DNA from 4 places in the Streptomyces sp. NPDC040405 genome. Region 1 is predicted to be linked to each of the others. Evidence: riboswitches for the same ligand, from Rfam matches in the RefSeq annotation. Region 1 holds a riboswitch; each other region holds the start of a gene.
The links. Region 1 has a riboswitch for cyclic di-AMP ahead of ACZ59A_RS18240 (M23 family metallopeptidase). Riboswitches for the same ligand answer to the same signal wherever they lie in the genome.

Region 1 (5,435 bases):
CTTCTGGGTGTATCCGGCGTCCGTGAACACCTTGATCATCTTGGTGTTGGCGGGCAGCACCTCGGCGGCGAAGCGGCGGATGCCGCGCTCGCGGGCGACGGCGGCGATGTGTTCGAGGAGGGCGGAGGCCACGCCGCGGCCCTGGTGGGCGTCCTGGACCAGGAAGGCGACCTCGGCCTCGTCGGCGGCGCCGCGCTCCGCGGAGGACGACGGGAGTTGGGCGGGCAGCCCGTCCTCGTCGATGCGGTCGTAGCGGACGGTGGCGATGAATTCGCCCCCGACGGTCGCCGCGAGGCCGACCCGGTCGACGTAGTCGTGGTGCGTGAAGCGGCGGACGTCGCGGTCGGAGAGCCGGGGGTAGGGCGCGAAGAAGCGGTAGTACTTCGACTCGTCCGAGACGTGTTCGTAGAAGTTGACCAGGCGCTGTGCGTCATCGGGCGTGATGGGCCGGATCTGCGCGGTACCACCGTCCCTGAGCACCACGTCGGCCTCCCAGTGAGTGGGATACGCGTGATGATCCGACGGGCTCGGCATGGGGACAGGGTACGGGCTGAAGTCCGGGACGGAGAGGTCCGCATGGCGGACACCCTTGCGTGAACGGGGTGTGTCGAGGGAAAGTCCGTAACGGACCTGTTCGGACATGACCGGACCCACTCGGGCCCGACCCGGGCGAGACCGGACACCGTATGATCTGGTCTAGACAACAGCACCCGCAGATCTGAAGGGCAACACCATGGCTGAGCGCCGCGTCAACATCGGCTGGGCCGAGGGCCTGCACGCCCGCCCGGCGTCGATCTTCGTCCGTGCGGCGACCGCCGCAGGCGTCCCCATCACGATCGCCAAGGCGGGCGGCACCCCGGTCAACGCCGCTTCCATGCTCGCCGTGCTCGGCCTGGGCGCTCAGGGTGGCGACGAGGTCGTGCTCGCCTCCGAAGCCGACGACGCGGAGGTCGCGCTCGACCGGCTCGCGAAGCTGGTGGCCGAGGGTCTCGAGGAGCTTCCGGAGACCGTCTGATTCCGTCCGAATCGCATTTCGGCGCGGCGGGGCCGCGGTGAACCATTACGGATCACCGCGGCCCCGTTGTTTTTCCGCATCTGGAATTCCATTGAGCCGCATACCGGGAAGCTGTTAATTCTGCCCGCTCGCCGTGTTTACGGAATGTTTCGAAGTTCTCACCTGGGGCGCATTTCGCAATCGGTATTCGGCCAGCGAACGTTCGGTGTGAGCGCCGGCGAGCGTGCGCGCCCGGTCGGCGTCACCGCGCGCGACGGCGTCCACGATCGCCCCGTGCTCCGCCCAGGACTCGACGGCGCGCACCGACGGGTCCGCGCACCCGGCCGGGCCCGGTGCGCCCGGTGAGCCCGGTACCGACTGCGCCGCCTGCCGGGCCGGATCCACCGCGTACACCCACGCCGTCTTGCGCCGCAGCTGCACCAGCAGGCCCGCCAGGCTCGGGCTGCCGGACGCCTGGGCGAGCGTCTCGTGGAACCAGTCGCCCAGCGAGCGCAGCTCGCCCAGCCGCCCGCACTGCGCCCGCTCCTGGCCGAGCCGGACCAGACCCCGCAGCACCTTCAGATGCCCCTCGGTGCGGCGCTGGGCGGCCCTGGCGGCACCCAGCGGCTCCAGCAGGGCCCGGATGTCCAGGAGGTCGGCCGCCTCTTTCTCGGACGGCTGCGCGACGCACGCGCCCGCATGCCGCCGGGTCGTGACGAAGCCCTCGGACTCCAGGGTGCGCAGCGCCTCGCGTACGGGCACCCGGGAGACCCCGTAGCGCCGGGCGAGCAGTTCCTCGGCCAGCCGGCTGCCGGGTGGACAGACACCGGAGATGATGTCGTCACGGATCGCCGTGCACACCGCATGCGCCGAAATCCGGCGACCGCCCTGGAGTGCGGCCGTATCCCCGTTCACTTCCGGTCCCGCATTGTCGAACCTCCGCCTCAACCCCGCGAAACGCATCCGATTGGCGCGCGTTCAGCGACTCTATTCGAAGCCGCCGGGATTTCCGATGGGCGACGGGAATTCGGGGATATTTTTTGGTCACAGCGGAGCGGGTACGCCGAAGGCCCCGTCCGGAGCGGACGGGGCCTTTCGACAGGAGGGGCGGCGCGGGTCAGACGTTGACGCCGTGCGAGCGCAGGTACGACAGCGGGTCGATGTCCGAGCCGTACTCCGCGGTGGTGCGGGCCTCGAAGTGCAGGTGCGGGCCGGTGACGTTGCCGGTGGCGCCGGACAGGCCGATCTGCTGGCCGGGGGTGACCTTCTGCCCGACCGAGACGCCGATCGAGGAGAGGTGGCCGTACTGGGTGTAGGTGCCGTCGTTCATCTTGATGACGACGTTGTTGCCGTAGGCGCCGCCCCAGCCCGCTTCGACGACCTCGCCGGAGCCCACGGAGTGCACCGAAGTGCCCGTGGAGGCCTGGAAGTCGATCCCGGTGTGGCTGCCGGAGGACCACAGTCCGCTGGACGCCTCGTAGCCGGTGGAGACGCTGGAGCCGCTGATGGGCGACTCGAACGTGTTGAGGCGCTTGCGCTCCTCCTCACGTGCGGCGCGCTCCTTGGCCTCGCGCTCCGCCTTGGCCTTCTTCGCGGCCGCCTCGGCCTTGCGTGCGGCCTCCTGGCGGGCCACGGCCTCGGCCTTCGCCTTGGCGGCGGCGGCCTCCGCGGCGGCCTCCTGGGACTGGGCCTGCGCGTCGATCCGGTCGGAGAGACCGTCGCCCATCACCATCGCCTGGCGGAGACCGGTGTCCTGGGGAGACGGCGTCTCGCCGGTCGCGGCGAGGGCGGGGCCGGCGATGCCGGCGACGACGCCCGAGGCGACCGTGGTGATGCCCGCGATGTTCGCTCCGGTGCGGACAGCGGCTTGGCTGGGACGTCGGTGCTTCCCGGCGGCACGGGTGAACGCCATGGTGTGGCGCACTCCTTTCCTTCCTTCTCGCCTACCGGGTTAGCTGACGGGTTCGGAGCAGGAAGGTCTCCTACGGGCCCCTCCCCCGGCCGGGGAAGGCGTCCGATTCACCCCAGGGACGTTTGGGTCCCCGGCTCCCCTGGCACTCGCACCATGGGACTCGGCGATGACTGTCCGTGCCGCGGATGCGGCGGGTATCCGGCGAACAGCCGCACTGACGCTAGACGGGCCGTGTTTCGATCACCAAACGGTTACGGGTTTTTGTTGTTCTCGCCACAAACCAAACAGCCCTCAAATCGGGCATATGGGAGGACCCTGGCGTCTCATGCGACGCCAGGGTCCTTGTAGTGATAGTGCGTTGGGTCGGCCCCGGGGACATAACGGGCCCGACGGGCCTCGGTTCATCGGGCCGTGGTTCGCCGGCCGCGGTTCACCGGGCCGCGGTTCAGCCGGTGATGACGCGCACCTCTCCGATGCCGAGCGCCTTGACCGGCTCCTCGATCTTCGAGGCGTCACCCACCAGTACGGTCACCAGCCGGTCGGCCGGGAAGGCGCTCACGACCGCCGCGGTCGCCTCCACCGTGCCCGCCTCGGCGAGCCTGGCGTACAGCTGCGCCTGGAAGTCGTCCGGCAGGTGCTGCTCGACCTGGTCGGCGAGCGTGCCCGCGACGGCGGCCGCCGTCTCGTACTTGAGCGGGGCGACACCGACGAGGTTCTGCACGGCGACATCGCGCTCGGCGTCCGTCAGCCCCTCCTCCTTCAGCGTCCGCAGCACCGTCCACAGGTCCTCCAGCGCCGGGCCGGTGACCTCGGTGGCCACCGAACCGCTGATCGCCAGCAGCGAGGCGCCCGCCGAGCCGCCACCGGCCGGTGAGGGCGGCGTCGAGCGCAGCACCTGGCCGAAGGAGCGCACCCCGTAGGTGTAGCCCTTCTCCTCGCGCAGCACCCGGTCCAGCCGGGAGGTGAGGGTGCCGCCCAGGCAGTAGGTGCCCAGCACCTGCGCGGGCCAGACGCGGTCGTGCCGGTCGGCGCCGATACGCCCGATGAGCAGCTGGGTCTGGACCGCGCCGGGCCGGTCGACGATGACCACACGGCCGGTGTCGTCGGCGATGACCGGCGGGACCGAGCCCTGCGGGGCCGGGCCGCCGGTCCAGGCGCCGAGGGTGTCGGCGAGCGCCTGGTCGAGGTCGACACCGGTCAGGTCGCCGACGACGACCGCGGTCGCGGTGGACGGCCGGATGTGCGCCTCGTAGAAGGCCCGCACCGCGGCGGCGTCGATGCCCTCGATGGTCTCCTCGGTGCCCTGGCGCGGCCGGGACATCCGCGACTCGGTCGGGAACAGCTCCTTGGCCAGGGCCATGGAGGCGCGGCGGGCCGGGTTGGCCAGCTCGTGCGGGATCTCGTCCAGCCGGTTGCGCACCAGCCGCTCGACCTCGCCGTCGGGGAAGGCGGGGGCGCGCAGGGCGTCGGCGAGCAGGCCGAGCGCCTTGGGCAGCCGGGAGACCGGCACCTCCAGCGAGACCCGGAGGCCGGGGTGGTCCGCGTGCGCGTCCAGGGTGGCGCCGCAGCGCTCCAGCTCGGCGGCGAACTCCTCGGCGGTGTGCTTGTCGGTGCCCTCGGACAGGGCGCGCGCCATGATCGTGGCGACGCCCTCCAGCCCGGTCGGCTCGGTGTCCAGCGGGGCGTCGAGGTTGATCTCCACGGCGACGACCTGCTGGCCGGGGCGGTGGCAGCGCAGCACGGTGAGCCCGTTGGACAGCTCACCGCGCTCCGGCGCCGGGAAGGCCCACGGCCTGGGGGCGCCGCCCTGCGGCTGAGGGTGGAAGGTCATGGTGGCGGTGACGGCGTCGCTCACTGGGCCGCCTCCCCTTCTGCGTCGGTGTCGGCGGCGTCGGTGGACCGGTCTGCCCCGTCCACGTCCTCGGTGCCCTGGACGGGCTCGTAGACCAGCACGGCGCGGTTGTCGGGGCGCAGCCGCGCCGCGGCCACGGCCCGCACCTCCTCCGCGGTGATGTCCAGCACCCGCTGCACGGCGGTCAGGGCCAGCTGCGGGTCGCCGAACAGCACGGAGAACCGGCACAGCTCGTCGGCGCGGCCGCCGACGGTGGCCAGCCGGTCCAGCCACTCGCGCTCGATCTGCGCCTGGGCGCGCTCCATCTCCTGCGGCGTCGGGCCCTCCTCGGCGAAGCGGGCCAGCTCCTCGTCGACGGCGGTCTCGATGCCGGGCACCTCGACCCCGCCGGAGGTCTTCACGTCCAGCCAGCCCAGCGACGGCGCGCCCGCCAGCCGCAGCAGGCCGAACCCGGCGGCGACGGCCGTACGGTCGCGGCGCACCAGGCGGTTGTGCAGCCGGGAGGACTCACCGCCGCCGAGGACGGTCAGCGCCAGGTCGGCGGCGTCGGCCTCGCGGGTGCCGTCGTGCGGCAGCCGGTAGGCGGCCATCAGGGCACGGGCCGGGACCTCCTCCTCCACGACCTCGCGCAGCTGCCCGCCGATGACCTCGGGGAGGGTGCCGTCGCGCGGCGGCCG
Region 2 (5,435 bases), on a different contig from region 1:
GCTCGGCATCCGGGCGCGGTCCCCTGAAGCACTCCTGACGCACCCACATGGCCGCCACCGGCTCGCACCGCGCCCCGGCACCCGGAAGCCTGATGACGAGGTCACGGACGGGGGCACGGACGAGGTCGCGGATTCAGGGGAAGCGGGAGAAGCCGGTGGTGCGGGTGCGAGGGAGCAGAGCTCGTACGGGCGCCCGTACGCCCGCCGCCCCCGATGCCTCCGGTGCGGCCGCCCCGGGCCCGGGCGCCGGACTCGTCACGGCCGAGGAGGCCGTTCAGGCGTCGTCGGGGGGCTGGGCGGCCCGCTGGACCCCCGCCGCCCTTCTGCTCGGCGGCGTCGCCTTCGACCTCGCAGCCCCGGCCCCGTACACCGCCTCCCCCTTCTTCGCCGCGGCCCCGCTGGTCGCCGCCTCCCTCTTCCCGCTGCGGCAGACCATCGTCACCACGGTCCTCGCCCTTCTCGCCGTATGCCTGCTGGCCGAGCTGCACGGCGTACGGGACCCGACCCAGGCCGCGACCGAGATCGCCACGGTGGCCACCGTCGCCCTGCTCGCGCTCGTGATCAACCGGGTCGTCCGCCGCAGCGACCGGCGGCTGGCCTCGGCGCGCGGTATCGCGGAGGCGGCGCAGCGGGCCGTGCTGCCCGTACCGCCCGCCCGTATCGCCGGGCTGGACGTCGCGGCGCGCTATGTGGCGGCCGAGCGGTACGCGGCGATCGGCGGCGACCTGTACGCGGTGCAGGACACCCCGCACGGCGTACGGCTGATCGTCGGGGACGTCCGCGGGAAGGGGCTGCAGGCCGTGGAGGTCGTCGCGGTCCTCATCGGCGCCTTCCGGGAGGCGGCCGAGCAGGAGGCGACGCTGGAGGGGCTCGCGGGGCGGCTGGAGCGGGCGCTGCGGCGTGAGGGCGCCCGGCGGGCCGAGCTGGAGGCGTTCGAGGGGTTCACCACCGCCGTGCTCGGCGAGATCCCGCGCGGCGACTCCACCCTCCGCCTCATCAACCGCGGCCACCCTCCGCCGCTGCTGCTGCCCGGCGACGGCGAGGTGCTGCCGCTGGAGCCGGAGGCGGCCGCGCTGCCGCTGGGGATGGGCGAACTGGGCGGGTGGCCCGACCGGGTGACGGAGCTGCGGTTCCCCGAGGACGCGACGCTGCTGCTGTTCACGGACGGGGTGACCGAGGCCCGTGACCGGCACGGCACGTTCTACGTCCCGGAGGAGCGGCTGCGCGGCCGCCGCTTCACCGGACCGGGCGGACTGCTCGACGCGCTGGTGGAGGACGTCGCGCTGCACGCGGGCCGGGAGACCTCGGACGACATGGCACTCCTCGCGGTCCGGCGCCCGTCCGGATCGAACGGAACCACGGCCCCCGCTCCGGACACGGACCGTAGCCGACCGTGACGCGTGCGCATAACGATTGATGCACGATCAGCTTGTCGGAGGTTTTTGCCAACCCTTGCCTGACGGGGTGAAACGCCCCCATCTGTCCCCCGTTGCTTACTAAGTTCATGCCAAAGCTGCGCGGATTCTTCAGAAGAGCTTGGAATCATGTCGCGCTCTCTATTAACGTTCGATAACGCAGCGCGGTCGACGTAGCCGTCGCAGAGGCGGCACCGTGCGCCGTCGCCGAATCCCGTACGTCCAGCGGCAGCACCACCCTCAGCACCACGCATGACGCATCACGCATTACGCCAGCACCAGCCGCGGCACCGAGGGAACCGGGGAACCACCACCTTGGGGTGAATCGGGTCGAACCTGACCCGTAGGAGACCTTCCTGCTCCGAACCCGTCAGCTAACCCGGTAGGCGAGAGGGAAGGAAAGGAGTGCGCCCCGGTGGCGTCCAACAGGTCCGTACTGGACGAAGCCCCGTACCGCTCATCGGGTACCGGCATCGGCACCGCGACCGCGTACGGAGTCGGCTTCGACGCCGGTGCCGGCGCCCGGCCCGCTGTCGGACTCGGAGCCGAAGGGGGACCGGATGAGTCCTCCGCCTCGTACGCCGCCAAAGAAGCGGTCTGGGACGAGTGGAACCCGACCGAGGAGTCCATCGCTCCGCTGCGCGGCAGGCACCGCGTCGTCAAACAGCGCGGCGGGACCATGGCCCGCAGCAGCGCCGTCCTCGGCGTCGGCGTCATCGCGGCGGTCGGCGCGGGCGGCATGGCCAGCGCCAAGGACCGGCCGTCGGTCCCGATCTCCATGCCGGACCTCGCCCACGTCGCCGACGAGGTCAAGGCCCAGCTGCCCGCCGCCAAGGACCTGCCCGGCATCGGCTCCCTGATGGCGGACGACCAGGGCTCCGCCCAGTCCACCGCCGCCACCCTCACCACCGGCGGCACCGACTCCGGCGAGGCGCTGCGCACCCGCATCCTGCGGCAGGCCGAGAGCCAGCAGACCGCGGCGGACGACGACCGGCGCGAGGCCGAGGCACGGGCCGCCGCCAAGGCCGCCGCCGACGACGCGGCCAAGGCCGCCGCCAAGGCGCGCGACCTGGTGGAGCAGAAGAAGGCCGAGGCCGCCGCCAAGAAGAAGGCCGCCGAGGCGAAGGCGAAGCAGGAGGCGAAGGCCGCGGCCGCCGCCAAGGCCGCCGACACCCCCGCCAAGACCTCCACCGGGTCCGCCGGATTCACGCTGCCCGTCGCCTCGTACACCCTGACCGCGGGCTTCGGCCAGGCCGGAGACATGTGGTCCGCCGACCACACCGGCCAGGACTTCGCCGCCCCGACCGGCACCCCGGTCAAGGCGGTGAGCGGCGGCACCATCACCCAGGCGGGCTGGGCCGGGTCGTACGGCTACCGCATCGTGCTCAAGCTCGATGACGGCACCGAGATCTGGTACTGCCATCTGTCGTCCATGGTCGTCACCTCGGGCAAGGTGTCCTCGGGCGAGACCATCGGCCGCGTCGGCGCCACCGGCAACGTCACCGGCCCCCACCTCCACCTGGAGGTCCGGCCGGGCGGCGGCTCCCCGATCGCCCCGCTGTCCTGGCTGCGCGACCACGGGCTGAACCCGTGACCCCCTGATCCGGCCGTCGTACCGGCGGCCCCTCGCTCCGGCGGCTCTGGCGCTCTCTCCCCCCTTGACGCCAGGGCCGCCGGTTCGCTGTCCGCCGCCGCATGACGGAATAAGCGCCTCCGGTCAGCGCGTTGTGGGAACGCGTGACTGAGACTCGCAAGACCATTGGCAAGCTTTCCGTTTTCCCGCTCTCCCTGGGCGGCAATGTCTTCGGCTGGACGGCCGACGAGGCCGAGTCCTTCGAGGTGCTCGACGCGTACGTGGCGGCGGGCGGCAACTTCGTCGACACCGCCGACGTCTACTCCGCCTGGGCCCCCGGCAACCAGGGCGGCGAGTCCGAGACCGTCCTCGGCAAGTGGTTCGCCTCCCGCGGCAACCGCGACGACATCGTCCTCGCCACCAAGGTCGGCGCCGGGTCCCCGGAGCCCCGCGGGCTCTCCTCGTCCGCCATCAAGACCGGCCTCGACGAATCGCTCCAGCGCCTGGGCACCGATTACATCGACCTCTACTACACCCACTTCGACGACACGTCCGTGCCGGTCGAGGAGATCATCTCCACGCTGGACGAGCTGGTGAAGGCGGGCAAGATCCGCGAGATAGCCGCCTCCAACATCTCCGCCGAGCGCCTCGAAGCCTCGCTCGCGTTCTCCGACAAGGAGAACCTGGCCCGCTACGTCGCCCTCCAGCCCCACTACAACCTGGTCTCGCGCGACACCTTCGAAGGCGAACTGGCCGACGTCGCCGCCCGCCACGGGCTGGCGACCCTCCCGTACTACGCCCTCGCCTCCGGCTTCCTCACCGGCAAGTACCGCCCGGGCACCACGGTCGACAGCGCCCGCTCCACGGGCGCCGCCCAGCACCTGGAGACCGAGCGCGGCCAGAAGGTCCTCGCCGCTCTGGACGACGTGGCCGCCAACCACGACGCCGACCACGCCACGGTCGCCCTGGCCTGGCTCGCCGCCCAGCCGACCGTCGTCGCCCCCGTCGCCAGCGCCCGCATCCCCGCCCAGCTCCCCGCCCTGCTGGCCTCGGCCGACCTCCGGCTCACCCAGCCCGAACTGGACCTCCTGACGTCCGTCTCGGCTTGACCCCGGTCCCGGCGACGCGCCGCCGTACCGGCGCGTCGTCGCCGTGGCTCGCCCTCTCCCGCCTGCAGCTCTTCATTAGTTGTCCGTTAGTGGAACGCCAACTCGATGATCGAGAGTGGTTGTCGTCCGGGAACGGCACGCGATTGTCGTCCGGGACGGTACGAGAGCACAGACCAACGGGAGAAGCACGATGAACACCGCCACCACCCGCTTCCGCGGCCGCGCCGGCCGCCGCATCGCCCTCACCATCGTCGCCGCGGCAGCGCTGAGCCTGGGGGCCACGGCCTGCGGGCCCGAAGACGACGCGGCGGGCTCCTCGAGCTCCCCGGCCGCGTCCGCCTCGCAGGACGCCTCGGGCTCGCAGAACAAGGACGGCTCCGGTGGCACCGGCAGCGAGGCTCCCTCCGAAGGCGGCGGCGTCGCCAACGCGGGCAACAAGAAGCTGATCGTCGGCACGCTGAAGTACCTCGCGCCCGGCAAGCTGACCGTCACGCCCGAGGACGGCGGCACGGAGCAGGCGTTCCTGGTCTCCAACGCCACGAAGATCCTCGGCGCGGCCGCGATCTGCGTCGACGACAGTGGCAGCCCGAGTATCGGCGACGACGGCTACGGCACCAAGGAGTGCACCGTGGAGGAGCTGGAGAAGGCCGCGAAGAAAAGCCACGTGACCGTCCGCGTCGCCATGGACCGCAAGTCCGGCGGTGCCGAGTCGGTCGAGGAGAAGTACCACCCGTAACCCGCCCCCCCCGCGCCACGCGCGCCCGCTGGGCCCTCCGGCCCGCCGGGCGCGCGGCCGCGTGCTCCCCCGGCCCTCAGCCCAGTTCCCCGCCCCGCACGGCCGCGACGAAGTCGCCCCAGGCCCCCGCCGAGAACCCGAGCACCCCCCGCCCCGGCTCCTTCGAGTCCCGCACGGCGGTCTGGCGGTCCGGCAGCTTCGCTGTCTCCACGCAGTTGCCCCCGGCCCCATTGCTGTAGCTGCTCTTGTGCCACACGAACGGTGTTATGTCAGTCATCTGTCAGTCCTCGCATCGCATGCCGGATGAGGTTGCTGGATCGCTGAGGACTCAAGGACAACGCACGTAGGTTGTCAAACGCCTTCGTATATTGAGCGATGTCTTCGGGATGCTCCAGGTACACGGCGTCCGTCAGACCGTCGCGATAGACGACGTCGAGGTCCTCCTGCTCGGGGAACTTCAAAATGCTGAACGCCCCCAGGGCAGGGTAGCTCCCGGCATCGAATGGCAGCACCTGGATTGTGACGTTCTTCAGCAGGGCGACTTCCAGGATGTGTTCGAGTTGCTCACGCATCACTTTGGGGCTGCCGATGGTGTGCCGCAG
Region 3 (5,435 bases), on a different contig from region 1:
GGATGCTGCACGGCGCCCTGACCATGCTGGTCACGGGTGCCGTACTGGTCGGGCTGAACCAGGCGGACGATCAGACCGTCAACACGGTCAAGATCGGCATCAAGCTGGCGCTGCTGATCGTGATCCTGGGCCTGGTGTATGTGAAGCGGGACGAGGAGAAGGTGGAGCCCGCGGTGTTCGGCGCGGTCGGCGCGCTGACGACGGTGAACATCTTCATCGCCGTCCTCTGGACCTGATTCTCCTGACTCCCCTGACCTGCTCCGCCCCCTTCCGGTGGGCCAACCCGGGGGCGCGAAGGGGCGGAATGGGGGAAATCGCACCTGTAAGCGCAACCCGACGCACCCTTCGACTGTCTTACCCGTCAAGGGCAAGCCCGGAGGGAGCGCGCAATGGGGGCAGAGCGAAGATTCGCGGCATGGCGGCGCCGCACGGCGGTCGCGTTGGGCATGGCGGGCATGGTGGTGCCGCTGACCGTCGCACTCGGTGCGGCACCGGCGCAGGCGGCGACGTCGTGTACGGCGACCACCGGTCCGTATCAGAAGCAGGTCGAGAAGTTCCTCGGCCGTCCCGTCGACGGCCGGCAGTCCTCGGGGGACTGCCGCGCGACGCGGAGTTTCCAGATCAACCACGGCATCAGCCCGACCATCGGCTACGCGGGCCCCGTCACCTGGGGCGTCATGAAGCTGATCAACGCGCAGCGGGCGGCGGGGCACAACCCCAACGCGGCGCGTAAGTGCCCCACCAACAAGGGCCGCATCGCCTGCGTCGACCTCACCCGGCAGCTCAGCTGGGTGCAGGACGGTTCGCGGCTGGTGTTCGGTCCGGTGCCGGTGCGTTCCGGGCGGGACAAGTACGAGACCCGCACCGGGCTGAAAAAGATCTACTGGCGGGACAAGAACCACTGGTCGACGATCTACGACGTGGCCATGCCCTACAGCCAGTTCTTCGACGGCGGCCAGGCGTTCCACTCCATCGCGGGCAGCGTATGGTCGCCGCCCGGCTCCCACGGCTGCGTCAACATGCGGTCCGGTGACGCGAAGAAGTACTGGAGCCTGTTGCGGAACGGCGACGACGTGTACGTGTACGGGCGTAAGCCGGGCACGTGATCCGGCTGGTGTGAGCAGCGGCTGCCCGCCGGCATGGACGGGCAGCCGCATCGCTCCGTGGCGGCTACGCGGGCCGCACGCTTCCGTAGATCGGCATCTCGGTGATCGGTGCCTTCTTCACCACATCGCCCGGCTTCGGCGCGTGGATCATCATCCCGTCGCCGATGTAGAGCCCGACGTGGCTGATGTCGTCGTAGAAGAAGACGAGGTCACCGGGTTTGAGGTCGGAGGTCGAGACGCGCGTACCGGCCTTCACTTGGTCCCACGTGGTGCGCGGCAGCGAGACACCGGCGGCCTTCCAGGCGGCCTGGGTGAGCCCTGAGCAGTCATAGGAGTTGGGGCCGGTCGCGCCCCAGACGTACGGCTTGCCGAGCTGGGACTCCGCGAAGTCGATCGCCTTGGCCGCCTTGGTGCCGCTCGTGGAGGTGGACGAGCCGGTGCCGGTGCTGGAACCGGAACCGGAAGAGGAACCGCCGCTCGACTGCTGCTCCTGCGCCTGCTCCTTCTGCTTGGCCGCGGCCTCCCGCTGCTTCTCGGCCAGTTCGGCCGCCTTGCGCCGCGCCTCCTCGGCCTTCTTCTTCTCGATCGCCGCCAGTCGCGCCTTCTCCTTGGCGGTCAGATTCGCCAGCAGTCGGCGGGCCTGCGCGAGCTTGTCCTGGACGGACTTCTTCTTGGTCTTCAGCTCTCGCTGGGTCTCGTTCAGCGACTCCAGGCTCCTGGCGGCCTCGCCGCGCTCCTTGGCGGCCTTCGCCGCCTGCGTCTGGAAGTCGTCGACGGCCTTCTTCTGCGACCCGGCCATCCGGTTCATCAGATGGGACTGGTCGAACAGGTCCTGCGGGTCGTTGGAGAACAGCAGGCTCGCGGCGCTCGAGGTCACCCCGCCGTTGCGGTACTGGGCCGCGGCGTAGGTGCCGAGCGTGCGGCGGGCCTCGTTGAGCTTCTCCGTGTTCTCGGCGACGTCGTCCAGCAGCCGGTTGACCTTGGTGCGCTGCTTCTCGGAGCGCTCCTTGGCGGCGTTGTAGTGCTGGGTGGCGGATTCCGCCTGGTGGTAGAGGGTGTCCACCTTCTCCTTGACCGCCTCGATCGACTGCGTCGTGCCGGGCTTCGGATCGCCCGGGGCGGCGTTCGCGGTCTGGGAAAGGAGGGTGACGGAGGCGAGGGCGGCGGTGGTGAACCCGACGGCCGTACGGCGCCCGGTGGAGGACGCGGCGGTGGGTATTCGGGTCCGCGGCTTGCGGTGCGACGCCAAGGGAGGCGACTCCTTCCGTGGACCGCCTACCGGGTTAGCTGTCGGGTTCGGGCGGTACGGAAGGTTGCCCTACGGCCGTGCGCGGGCGGGACGCCACGTCGTACCTGCCGTACGTGTCGTATCGCAGCTCGGGCCGATTCACCCCGGGGTTGATTGGGCCCCTCCTCCCCGAAGGGGGTCAGGAGGGCGGGTCCCCGGCTCCGGGCGCCTTGCGACGTGGCCGGACTCGGCGGAGGCTGCCCGGGCCGACGCGGTTCGCCGACGGGTGCACGGGCTGCCTGAGGGAGGACGGTAGCCAACTCGTGGTGCTCCTGTGAAGGCTGGTGGTCGTTTTGCCCGAAACCGTTTCGTGACATCCATGTGCGGTCCATGCGTAGGCTGTCGGTAGGGCCGCCTAAACTCGGTGAGCGATGAGCAGCCTCTTTGACGACAGCTTCCTGGCGAATCTCGGGCCTCCGGGCGAGGAGCCCCCGCCGCCCGAGGATTCCGCACACCCGGGCCCCGCCGACGCCGAGGAGGTGCCGCACCACCTCTTCACGGGCGCGTTCGACGCGCCGGTGCCGAGCGGCCCCAGAGAGGCGTACTACCGGGACGGCGCGCCCCGCCCCGCCCTCGACCCGGCGGCGCTGCTGGAGGGGCTGAACGAGCAGCAGCGGGCCGCCGTGGAGCACACGGGCTCGCCGCTGCTGATCGTCGCGGGGGCCGGGTCCGGCAAGACCCGGGTGCTCACCCACCGCATCGCGTATCTGCTCGGCGCCCGCCATGTGCACCCCGGCCAGATCCTCGCCATCACCTTCACCAACAAGGCGGCGGGCGAGATGAAGGAGCGGGTCGAGGAGCTGGTCGGGCCACGGGCGAACGCCATGTGGGTATTGACCTTCCACAGCGCCTGCATCCGCATCCTGCGCCGCGAGTCGAAGAAGCTGGGCTTCACCTCATCGTTCTCGATCTACGACGCCGCCGACTCGAAGCGGCTGATGGCGCTGGTGTGCCGGGATCTCGATCTCGACCCGAAGAAGTTCCCGCCGAAGTCGTTCAGCGCCAAGATCTCCAACCTGAAGAACGAGCTGATCGACGAGGAGACCTTCGCCGGTCAGGCGGCGGACGGTTTCGAGAAGACGCTCGCCGAGGCGTACGTGATGTATCAGTCGAGGCTGCGCGAGGCCAACGCCTTCGACTTCGACGACATCATCATGACCACGGTCAATCTGCTCCAGGCGTTCCCGGACGTCGCCGAGCACTACCGCCGCCGCTTCCGGCACGTCCTGGTCGACGAGTACCAGGACACCAACCACGCTCAGTACACGCTGGTGCGCGAGCTGGTGGGCACGGGCAAGGACACGGGCGCGGGCAAGGACACAGGTACGGACACGGGCCCGGACGCGGCCGGGGAGGAGCCCGGGGAGCTGTGCGTCGTGGGCGACGCCGACCAGTCGATCTACGCGTTCCGGGGCGCCACGATCCGTAACATCCTCCAGTTCGAGGAGGACTATCCGGACGCGCGGACGATCATGCTGGAGCAGAACTACCGCTCCACGCAGACCATCCTGAGCGCGGCCAACGCCGTCATCGAGCGCAACGAGAACCGCCGCCCGAAGAACCTGTGGACCGAGGCGGGCACCGGCGCCACCATCACCGGGTACGTCGCGGACACCGAGCACGACGAGGCCCAGTTCGTCGCCGACGAGATCGACCGGCTGACGGACGCGGGGGACGCCCGCGCCGGGGACGTCGCGGTCTTCTACCGCACCAACGCCCAGTCCCGTGTCTTCGAGGAAATCTTCATCCGGGTCGGGCTGCCGTACAAGGTCGTCGGCGGGGTCCGCTTCTACGAGCGCAAGGAGGTCCGCGACGTCCTCGCGTATCTGCGCGTGCTGGCCAACCCCGAGGACGCCGTACCGCTGCGCCGCATCATGAACGTGCCCAAGCGCGGCATCGGCGACCGCGCCGAGGCGATGATCGACGCCCTCGCGTCGCGCGAGAAGATCACCTTCCCGCAGGCGCTGCGCCGCGTCGACGAGGCGTACGGCATGGCGGCCCGCTCGGCGAACGCGGTCAAGCGGTTCAACACCCTCATGGAGGAGCTGCGGACCGTCGTGGAGTCGGGCGCGGGCCCGGCGACCGTCCTGGAAGCCGTGCTGGAGCGCACCGGCTATCTGGCGGAGCTGCAGGCGTCCACCGATCCGCAGGACGAGACCCGCATCGAGAACCTCCAGGAGCTGGCCTCCGTGGCGCTGGAGTTCGAGCAGGACCGGGGCGAGGAGAACCCCGGCACGCTCGCGGACTTCCTGGAGCAGGTCGCGCTCGTCGCCGACTCCGACCAGATTCCCGACGAGGACGAGGAGGGCGCGGGGGTCATCACCCTGATGACGCTCCACACGGCCAAGGGGCTGGAGTTCCCGGTCGTCTTCCTCAGCGGCATGGAGGACGGGGTCTTCCCGCACATGCGCGCGCTCGGCCAGACCAAGGAGCTGGAGGAGGAGCGGCGGTTGGCGTACGTCGGGATCACGCGCGCCCGCGAGCGGCTGTATCTGTCGCGGTCGACCATGCGCAGCGCCTGGGGCCAGCCCGCGTACAACCCGCCGTCCCGCTTCCTGGAAGAGATCCCCGACCAGTACGTGCAGTGGCGGCGTACCGGTCCCGCGACCCCGTCGGCGTCGATGGGCGCCATGACGTCGGGCAGCGGGTCGGGGCTGTCGTCCGGGTTCTCGTCGTCGCGCTCGCGGTCCGGGTCCGGGTCCGGTGCGAGTGGTTTCGCGACGCGGCGGGCGAAGGACCGCCCGGTGGTCTCCCTGGCCATCGGGGACCGGGTGACGCACGACTCGTTCGGGCTCGGCACCGTGGTGGCGGTGAAGGGCACCGGGGACAACGCGGAGGCGACGATCGACTTCGGCGGCGAGAAGCCGAAGCGGCTGCTGCTGCGGTACGCGCCGGTCGAAAAGCTCTGAGCTGGTGTAGGAGCCGGTGTAGGGGGGGGCGGTCAGTTGGGGTCGAGGCCGTGGCTCTGCAGCCACGGCTGCGGGTCCACTGCCGCCCCGCCGCCCGGGTGCACCTCGAAGTGCAGGTGCGGGCCGGTGGAG
Region 4 (5,435 bases), on a different contig from region 1:
AAGCGGTCAGCCCTTGAAGCGCGGGAAGGCGGAACGGCCCGCGTACACCGCGGCGTCGTCCAGGATCTCCTCGATGCGCAGCAGCTGGTTGTACTTGGCCACCCGCTCGGAGCGGGCCGGGGCGCCGGTCTTGATCTGGCCGCAGTTGGTGGCGACGGCCAGGTCGGCGATGGTGACGTCCTCGGTCTCACCGGACCGGTGCGACATCATGCACTTGAAGCCGTTGCGCTGGGCCAGCTCGACGGCGTCGAGGGTCTCGGTCAGCGAGCCGATCTGGTTGACCTTGACCAGCAGGGCGTTCGCGGTGTCGTTCTCGATGCCGCGGGCCAGCCGCTCGGGGTTGGTGACGAACAGGTCGTCGCCGACCAGCTGGACCTTGTCACCGAGCTGGTCGGTGATCGTCTTCCAGCCGTCCCAGTCCTCCTCGTTCAGCGGGTCCTCGATGGAGACCAGCGGGTACGCGTCGACCAGCTCGGCGTAGTACGCGGTCATCTCGGACGCGGTGCGGTCCTTGCCCTCGAACTGGTAGACGCCGTCCTTGTAGAACTCGGTGGCGGCGACGTCGAGCGCGAGCGCGATGTCCTGGCCGGGCTGGTAACCGGCCTTCTTGATGGCCTCGACGATCAGGTCGAGGGCGTCCCGGTTGGAGTCGAGGTTCGGCGCGAAGCCGCCCTCGTCGCCGAGACCGGTGGACAGGCCGCGCTCCTTCAGCACCGCCTTGAGGGTGTGGTAGACCTCGGCACCCCAGCGCAGGGCCTCCGAGAAGGACTCGGCGCCAACCGGCGCGATCATGAACTCCTGGATGTCCACATTGGAATCGGCGTGCGAGCCGCCGTTCAGGATGTTCATCATCGGGACCGGCAGCAGGTGCGCGTTCGGGCCGCCGAGGTAGCGGAAGAGGGGCAGGTCGGACGCCTCGGAAGCGGCGTGCGCGACGGCGAGGGAGACGCCGAGGATGGCGTTGGCGCCGAGCGAGGACTTGTCCGGAGTGGCATCCAGGTCGAACATCGCCTGGTCGATCAGGCGCTGCTCGGTGGCGTCATATCCGACCAGCTCGGGGCCGATCTGCTCGATGACGGCGAGGACGGCCTTCTCCACGCCCTTGCCGCCATAGCGGTTCTTGTCGCCGTCACGGAGTTCGAGGGCCTCGAAGGCGCCGGTGGAGGCGCCGGACGGGACAGCGGCACGGCCGGTGCTGCCGTCGTCGAGGCCGACCTCGACCTCGACCGTGGGGTTGCCTCGCGAGTCGAGGATCTCGCGAGCTACGACGACGTCGATGGACGGCACGAGGATCTCCTTCGTATGGGTCTTCGGTAGCAGCATGAGCCTAACCGCACCGAAGCCCCGGCGGGGTGCACCGTGGGGGCGGCGCACCCGGCCGGGGCTCGTCAACGGGGTGGGACGGCTCAGCTCAGGTGGAGCTGCTGGCCGGGGAAGATCAGGTCGGCCTTCTGGATGACGTTCTTGTTCAGCTCGAACAGCTTCTTCCAGCCGCCCTTGACGTCCTCCGTCTTGGCGATCTTGCCAAGGGTGTCACCGGACTTGACCTTGTACTCGCCGTCGCCCTTCTTGATCGGGCCGCGGGTCTCGGCGCGCGCGGCGTGCTCGGGCGCGCTGCGCGGCGCGGCCTTCGGCTTGGCGGAGGGGGCCGGCTGCGAGGAGTCGGGCTGGCTCTGCGACGGGGTGGACGGCGCGGGGGCGGCGGGGGCGCCACCGGAGGTCAGACCCTTGCCGCAGACCGGCCAGGCGCCCTTGCCCTGGCTGGCGAGGACCTTCTCGGCGACCTGGATCTGCTGGGCCTTGCCCGCCTTGTCGGCGGTGGGAGCGAACGCGGTACCGCCGTAGGCGGCCCAGGTGGAGGAGGAGAACTGCAGGCCGCCGTAGTACCCGTTGCCGGTGTTGATCGACCAATTGCCACCGGCCTCGCACTGCGCGACCTGGTCCCACTGGGAGCTGGTCGCGGCAGAGGCGGACGTCGCACCGATGAGCGGGGTGGCCACGGCGGCTCCGGCGAGACCGGCGAGCGCGGCGATACGGGTGGCCTTGGAAGGACGACGGTGCTTGCCCTGAGCGTTGGACATGTTCGTTCGTTTCCTCACCGACGCCTACGAGGTGAGCTGTCGGGTTCGGGCGTGAGTTGCCCGGCCGGATGCGGAGTACGCACCCGGCTTCACCCCTAGCCGTTCGGCCGATTCCGCTGGCCTCCCGGCACTTACCTTGGGTCCCCCGCTCCTGCCTTCGGCGCTGGCGCGTCGGTACCGGACGACCGCCGGCAGGACTCGGCGTGACGGTCGACGGTGCTCGCGGTGGCGAGCGGAAAGACGTTAAACACACGTGCGGGAAACGTTCAAACACCCTTATCCCAGCGAAGAGGGACGTTATCGATCTCACTCGGCGCACATCGGCGCAGGTGGGGCCGGGTGCGGAGAGACCGGACACGAGGGACGGCCCGGGAAATGTGACGAGAGGTATGTCTCACCGGTTTCAGATCGGGCAAATCCCCCCGAACTACCGGCCCCTGATGGTGAGGTCAAGCCGCTGACCAGGGAGAATGAGATCCGGGTCGGTTCCGATGAGGTTCTCGTTGGACACGTAGAGCCGACGCCAGTCGCCGCCCAATTCCTGCGTTTCGGCGATTGCTGAAAGATTGTCACCCGGACGCACCGTGTAGCCGCCATCCGTGGGGTTTTCGGCGCGGTCGGCTCCGCCACGCGAGGCATGGCCGCTCGGCCGCTCCCCCGGGTCCGATTCGCCCCGATGTTTACCGGATTCACCCCGGTGCTCACCGGAGCGGTCTCCGGAGGCACCTCCCGTGGAGGTGGGCGTCGGCGAGGGGTCGGACGTGCTGGAGGTGGGCGACGGGGAGGGCGTGGCGTCGGGTGCGTCCGAGGGGTCGGGAGTGCCGGAGGGGGTGGGGGTGTTCGATTCCTCCGGCGTCTTGTCGGCCGGGGCGCCGTCCCGTTCGCCGGAGTCCCGGTCCGAGTCACCGCCCGAGTCCCGGCCCGAGTCACCGTCCGAGCCGTCGCCCGAGTCGCCGTGCTGCGGGGCCTGCTGGGAGGGGCGCGCCGTGCTGCCCGGGTTCACGTCCGGGGCATCGCCGTCGGCGGTGAGCCCGGCGTTCAGCGCGCAGCTGGGCCAGGCGTCCGGGCCGCGGTCGCCGAGTATCGACTCGGCGACGGCTATCTGCTGGGAGCGGCTGGCGAGGTCGGGGCGCGGGGCGTAGCCCGTGCCGCCGTACTTCTTCCACATGTCGAGGGTCAACTGCAGACCGCCGTAGAAGCCGTTGCCCTCGTTGGCGCTCCACATCCCCGCGCTCTCGCACTCGGCGACCCGGTCCCATGTGCCCGCGGGGGCGGCCTGGGCGCCGGTCGCCCCGAAGAGCGGGATGGCGATGCTCGCACCGGTCACCCCCGCCGCGACGACGATGGCGGGAGCCTGGCGAGGGCGGCGGTGGCGTCCGTTTCCGGAAAGCATGCGAAATCGCCTCTCGTGTGGGGGCTCGGTTGTCGGTTGAACATAGCGAGGTCACACGATCATCACAAGCCGGTGTATCCCAGGTCACGCCGTGGTCATGCGCCTGACCGAACGTCACTTTCCCCAGGTCACCGGGAGGGTGCGCAGCCCGCGCATGATGAGCCCGCCGCGCCAGCGCAACTCCTCCGGCTCCACCGCCAGCTGGAGGTCGGGGAGTCGGCGCAGCAGGGTGGCGAGCGCGGTCTGCGCCTCCAGGCGGGCCAGCGGGGCGCCCAGACAGTAGTGGATGCCGTGGCCGTAGCCGAGGTGCTGGTTGTCGGTGCGGGAGAGGTCGAGGACGTCGGGGTGGGCGAAGCGCTCGGGGTCGCGGTCGGCGGCGGCGAGCACCACGAGCACCGGTTCCCCCTCGGCGATGTGCTGGCCGCCGATCGTGACCGGCTCGGTGGCGAACCGCCAGGTGGCCATCTCCACCGGGCCGTCGTAGCGCAGCAGTTCCTCGATGCCGGTGGCGAGCAGTTCCTCGTCCCCTTCTTCCGCCTCTTCCAGATGCCGCTGGAGCCGGGCGCGCTGCTCGGGGTTGCGCAGCAGGGCGTAGAGGCCGTTGCCGATCAGATTGACGGTGGTCTCGAAACCCGCGAAGAGAAGGATGAAGGCCATCGCCGCGGCCTCGTTCTCGGTGAGGTGGTCCCCGTGGTCGCTGGCCCGGATGAGATCGGAGATCAGGTCGTCGCCGAGCGCGGCGCGCTTGCGGTGGATCAACTCGGCCAGATACGCGCGGATCCGCTTCACCGCGCGGGCCACTCCGCCGCGCGGGCCCCCGCCGTGCCGGATCATCGTCGCGGCCCAGTCCCGGAAGTCGTCCTGGTCCTCCCGCGGGACGCCGAGCAGATCGCAGATCGCATAGATAGGGAGAGGAAAGGCGAACTCATGGATGAGGTCCGCCTCTCCCCGGTCCGCGAAGGCGTCGATGAGGGCGTCGGTCAGCTCGCGCACCCGCGGGGCGAACGCGGCGACGCGGCGCGGGGTGAACGCCTTGGACACCAGCCGCCGCAGCCGGGTGTGGTCCGGGGGATCGATATTGAGCAGATGTGTCATCAGATCCGCGCGCTGTTCGCCCGGGATGCCCACTTTGCCTCGGGCGTGAGCGGACTCACTGTGCCGCTGGGGGTTCTTCGACAGCCGGGCGTCGGCGAGCGCCTGCCGGGCGTCGGCGTAGCGGGTCACCAGCCAGGCTTCGACCCCGCTGGGGAGCGTGGTCCGATGCACCGGGGCATGCTCGCGTAGCCAGGCGTACGCGGGGTAGGGATCGGTGGCGAACTCCCAGGTGAACAGGGTGGGAGCGGGGGCAGGGCAAGGCTGATCGGACACGCTCCGACGATACCGGCCGCGGTCCATGGATTCCGATACGCCACTTATCGGAAGTAAATCCATAACGCGCAAGTAAAGCCAATTAATGTCGAAGCAATTCGACGACCATCTCCACACACTCTCCACGACGCACTCACAGCACGCGGCGAATGCCCGATATCTGATGGCTGGGGCCACTGCCCGGAGCGGCCCGGCGCGGGCGCGCGGCAGACCTGCCGAACATGCGCTGACGTCGGCCAATGCGGCAGAATAAGAGGGTGGCTGAAACAGTGTCAGGTGGTTGAATGGGCCTCCGGCACATGCACGGGGCCTCCTGCCCCTGGTGATACGATCACCGCGCTTGCCAGGCGAGCCAAGGGCCCGTAAGACACCCGGCGATCCGGTAAATCAGCCGAGAGGGTTACCACTCTGAGGAGCACTATGCCGCCAGTTGGGCATATGGAGCCGTGCCGGCGCACCCCTGCCTGTGCGCTGCCCGCGGCAGGGCGAGTGCGGTGCGCCCCGTCCCCTCGGGCGCCGTACGAACGCTGACTTACCGCCGCCTCTCCATATCACCCGGATTCTTATCGAGCAATAACCCTTCAGTCCCTGGC

Region 2: it holds a riboswitch for cyclic di-AMP, as region 1 does, so the genes downstream of both, ACZ59A_RS40775 (M23 family metallopeptidase) here and ACZ59A_RS18240 (M23 family metallopeptidase) in region 1, are expected to answer to the same signal.
Region 3: it holds a riboswitch for cyclic di-AMP, as region 1 does, so the genes downstream of both, ACZ59A_RS22945 (C40 family peptidase) here and ACZ59A_RS18240 (M23 family metallopeptidase) in region 1, are expected to answer to the same signal.
Region 4: it holds a riboswitch for cyclic di-AMP, as region 1 does, so the genes downstream of both, ACZ59A_RS23910 (transglycosylase family protein) here and ACZ59A_RS18240 (M23 family metallopeptidase) in region 1, are expected to answer to the same signal.

Annotation. Positions count from the first base shown of each region.
Region 1 covers NZ_JBVIVI010000004.1:98,833-104,267, reverse strand. The annotation lists gene ACZ59A_RS18255 (bifunctional acetate--CoA ligase family protein/GNAT family N-acetyltransferase) at 1-534, opposite strand, end outside; gene ACZ59A_RS18250 (HPr family phosphocarrier protein) at 734-1,015, shown strand; gene ACZ59A_RS18245 (GntR family transcriptional regulator) at 1,130-1,909, opposite strand; gene ACZ59A_RS18240 (M23 family metallopeptidase) at 2,112-2,906, opposite strand; cyclic di-AMP (ydaO/yuaA leader) riboswitch at 2,921-3,082, opposite strand; gene ACZ59A_RS18235 (M16 family metallopeptidase) at 3,352-4,737, opposite strand; gene ACZ59A_RS18230 (M16 family metallopeptidase) at 4,758-5,435, opposite strand, start outside.
Region 2 covers NZ_JBVIVI010000017.1:138,499-143,933, forward strand. The annotation lists gene ACZ59A_RS40770 (PP2C family protein-serine/threonine phosphatase) at 165-1,397, shown strand; cyclic di-AMP (ydaO/yuaA leader) riboswitch at 1,676-1,819, shown strand; gene ACZ59A_RS40775 (M23 family metallopeptidase) at 1,831-3,009, shown strand; gene ACZ59A_RS40780 (aldo/keto reductase) at 3,153-4,097, shown strand; gene ACZ59A_RS40785 (hypothetical protein) at 4,288-4,833, shown strand; gene ACZ59A_RS40790 (DUF397 domain-containing protein) at 4,910-5,110, opposite strand; gene ACZ59A_RS40795 (helix-turn-helix domain-containing protein) at 5,103-5,435, opposite strand, start outside.
Region 3 covers NZ_JBVIVI010000005.1:370,186-375,620, forward strand. The annotation lists gene ACZ59A_RS22935 (hypothetical protein) at 1-236, shown strand, start outside; gene ACZ59A_RS22940 (L,D-transpeptidase family protein) at 390-1,106, shown strand; gene ACZ59A_RS22945 (C40 family peptidase) at 1,171-2,355, opposite strand; cyclic di-AMP (ydaO/yuaA leader) riboswitch at 2,364-2,597, opposite strand; gene pcrA (DNA helicase PcrA) at 2,766-5,303, shown strand; gene ACZ59A_RS22955 (M23 family metallopeptidase) at 5,336-5,435, opposite strand, start outside.
Region 4 covers NZ_JBVIVI010000005.1:574,314-579,748, reverse strand. The annotation lists gene eno (phosphopyruvate hydratase) at 7-1,287, opposite strand; gene ACZ59A_RS23910 (transglycosylase family protein) at 1,407-2,081, opposite strand; cyclic di-AMP (ydaO/yuaA leader) riboswitch at 2,088-2,254, opposite strand; gene ACZ59A_RS23905 (transglycosylase family protein) at 2,509-3,474, opposite strand; gene ACZ59A_RS23900 (cytochrome P450 family protein) at 3,589-4,869, opposite strand.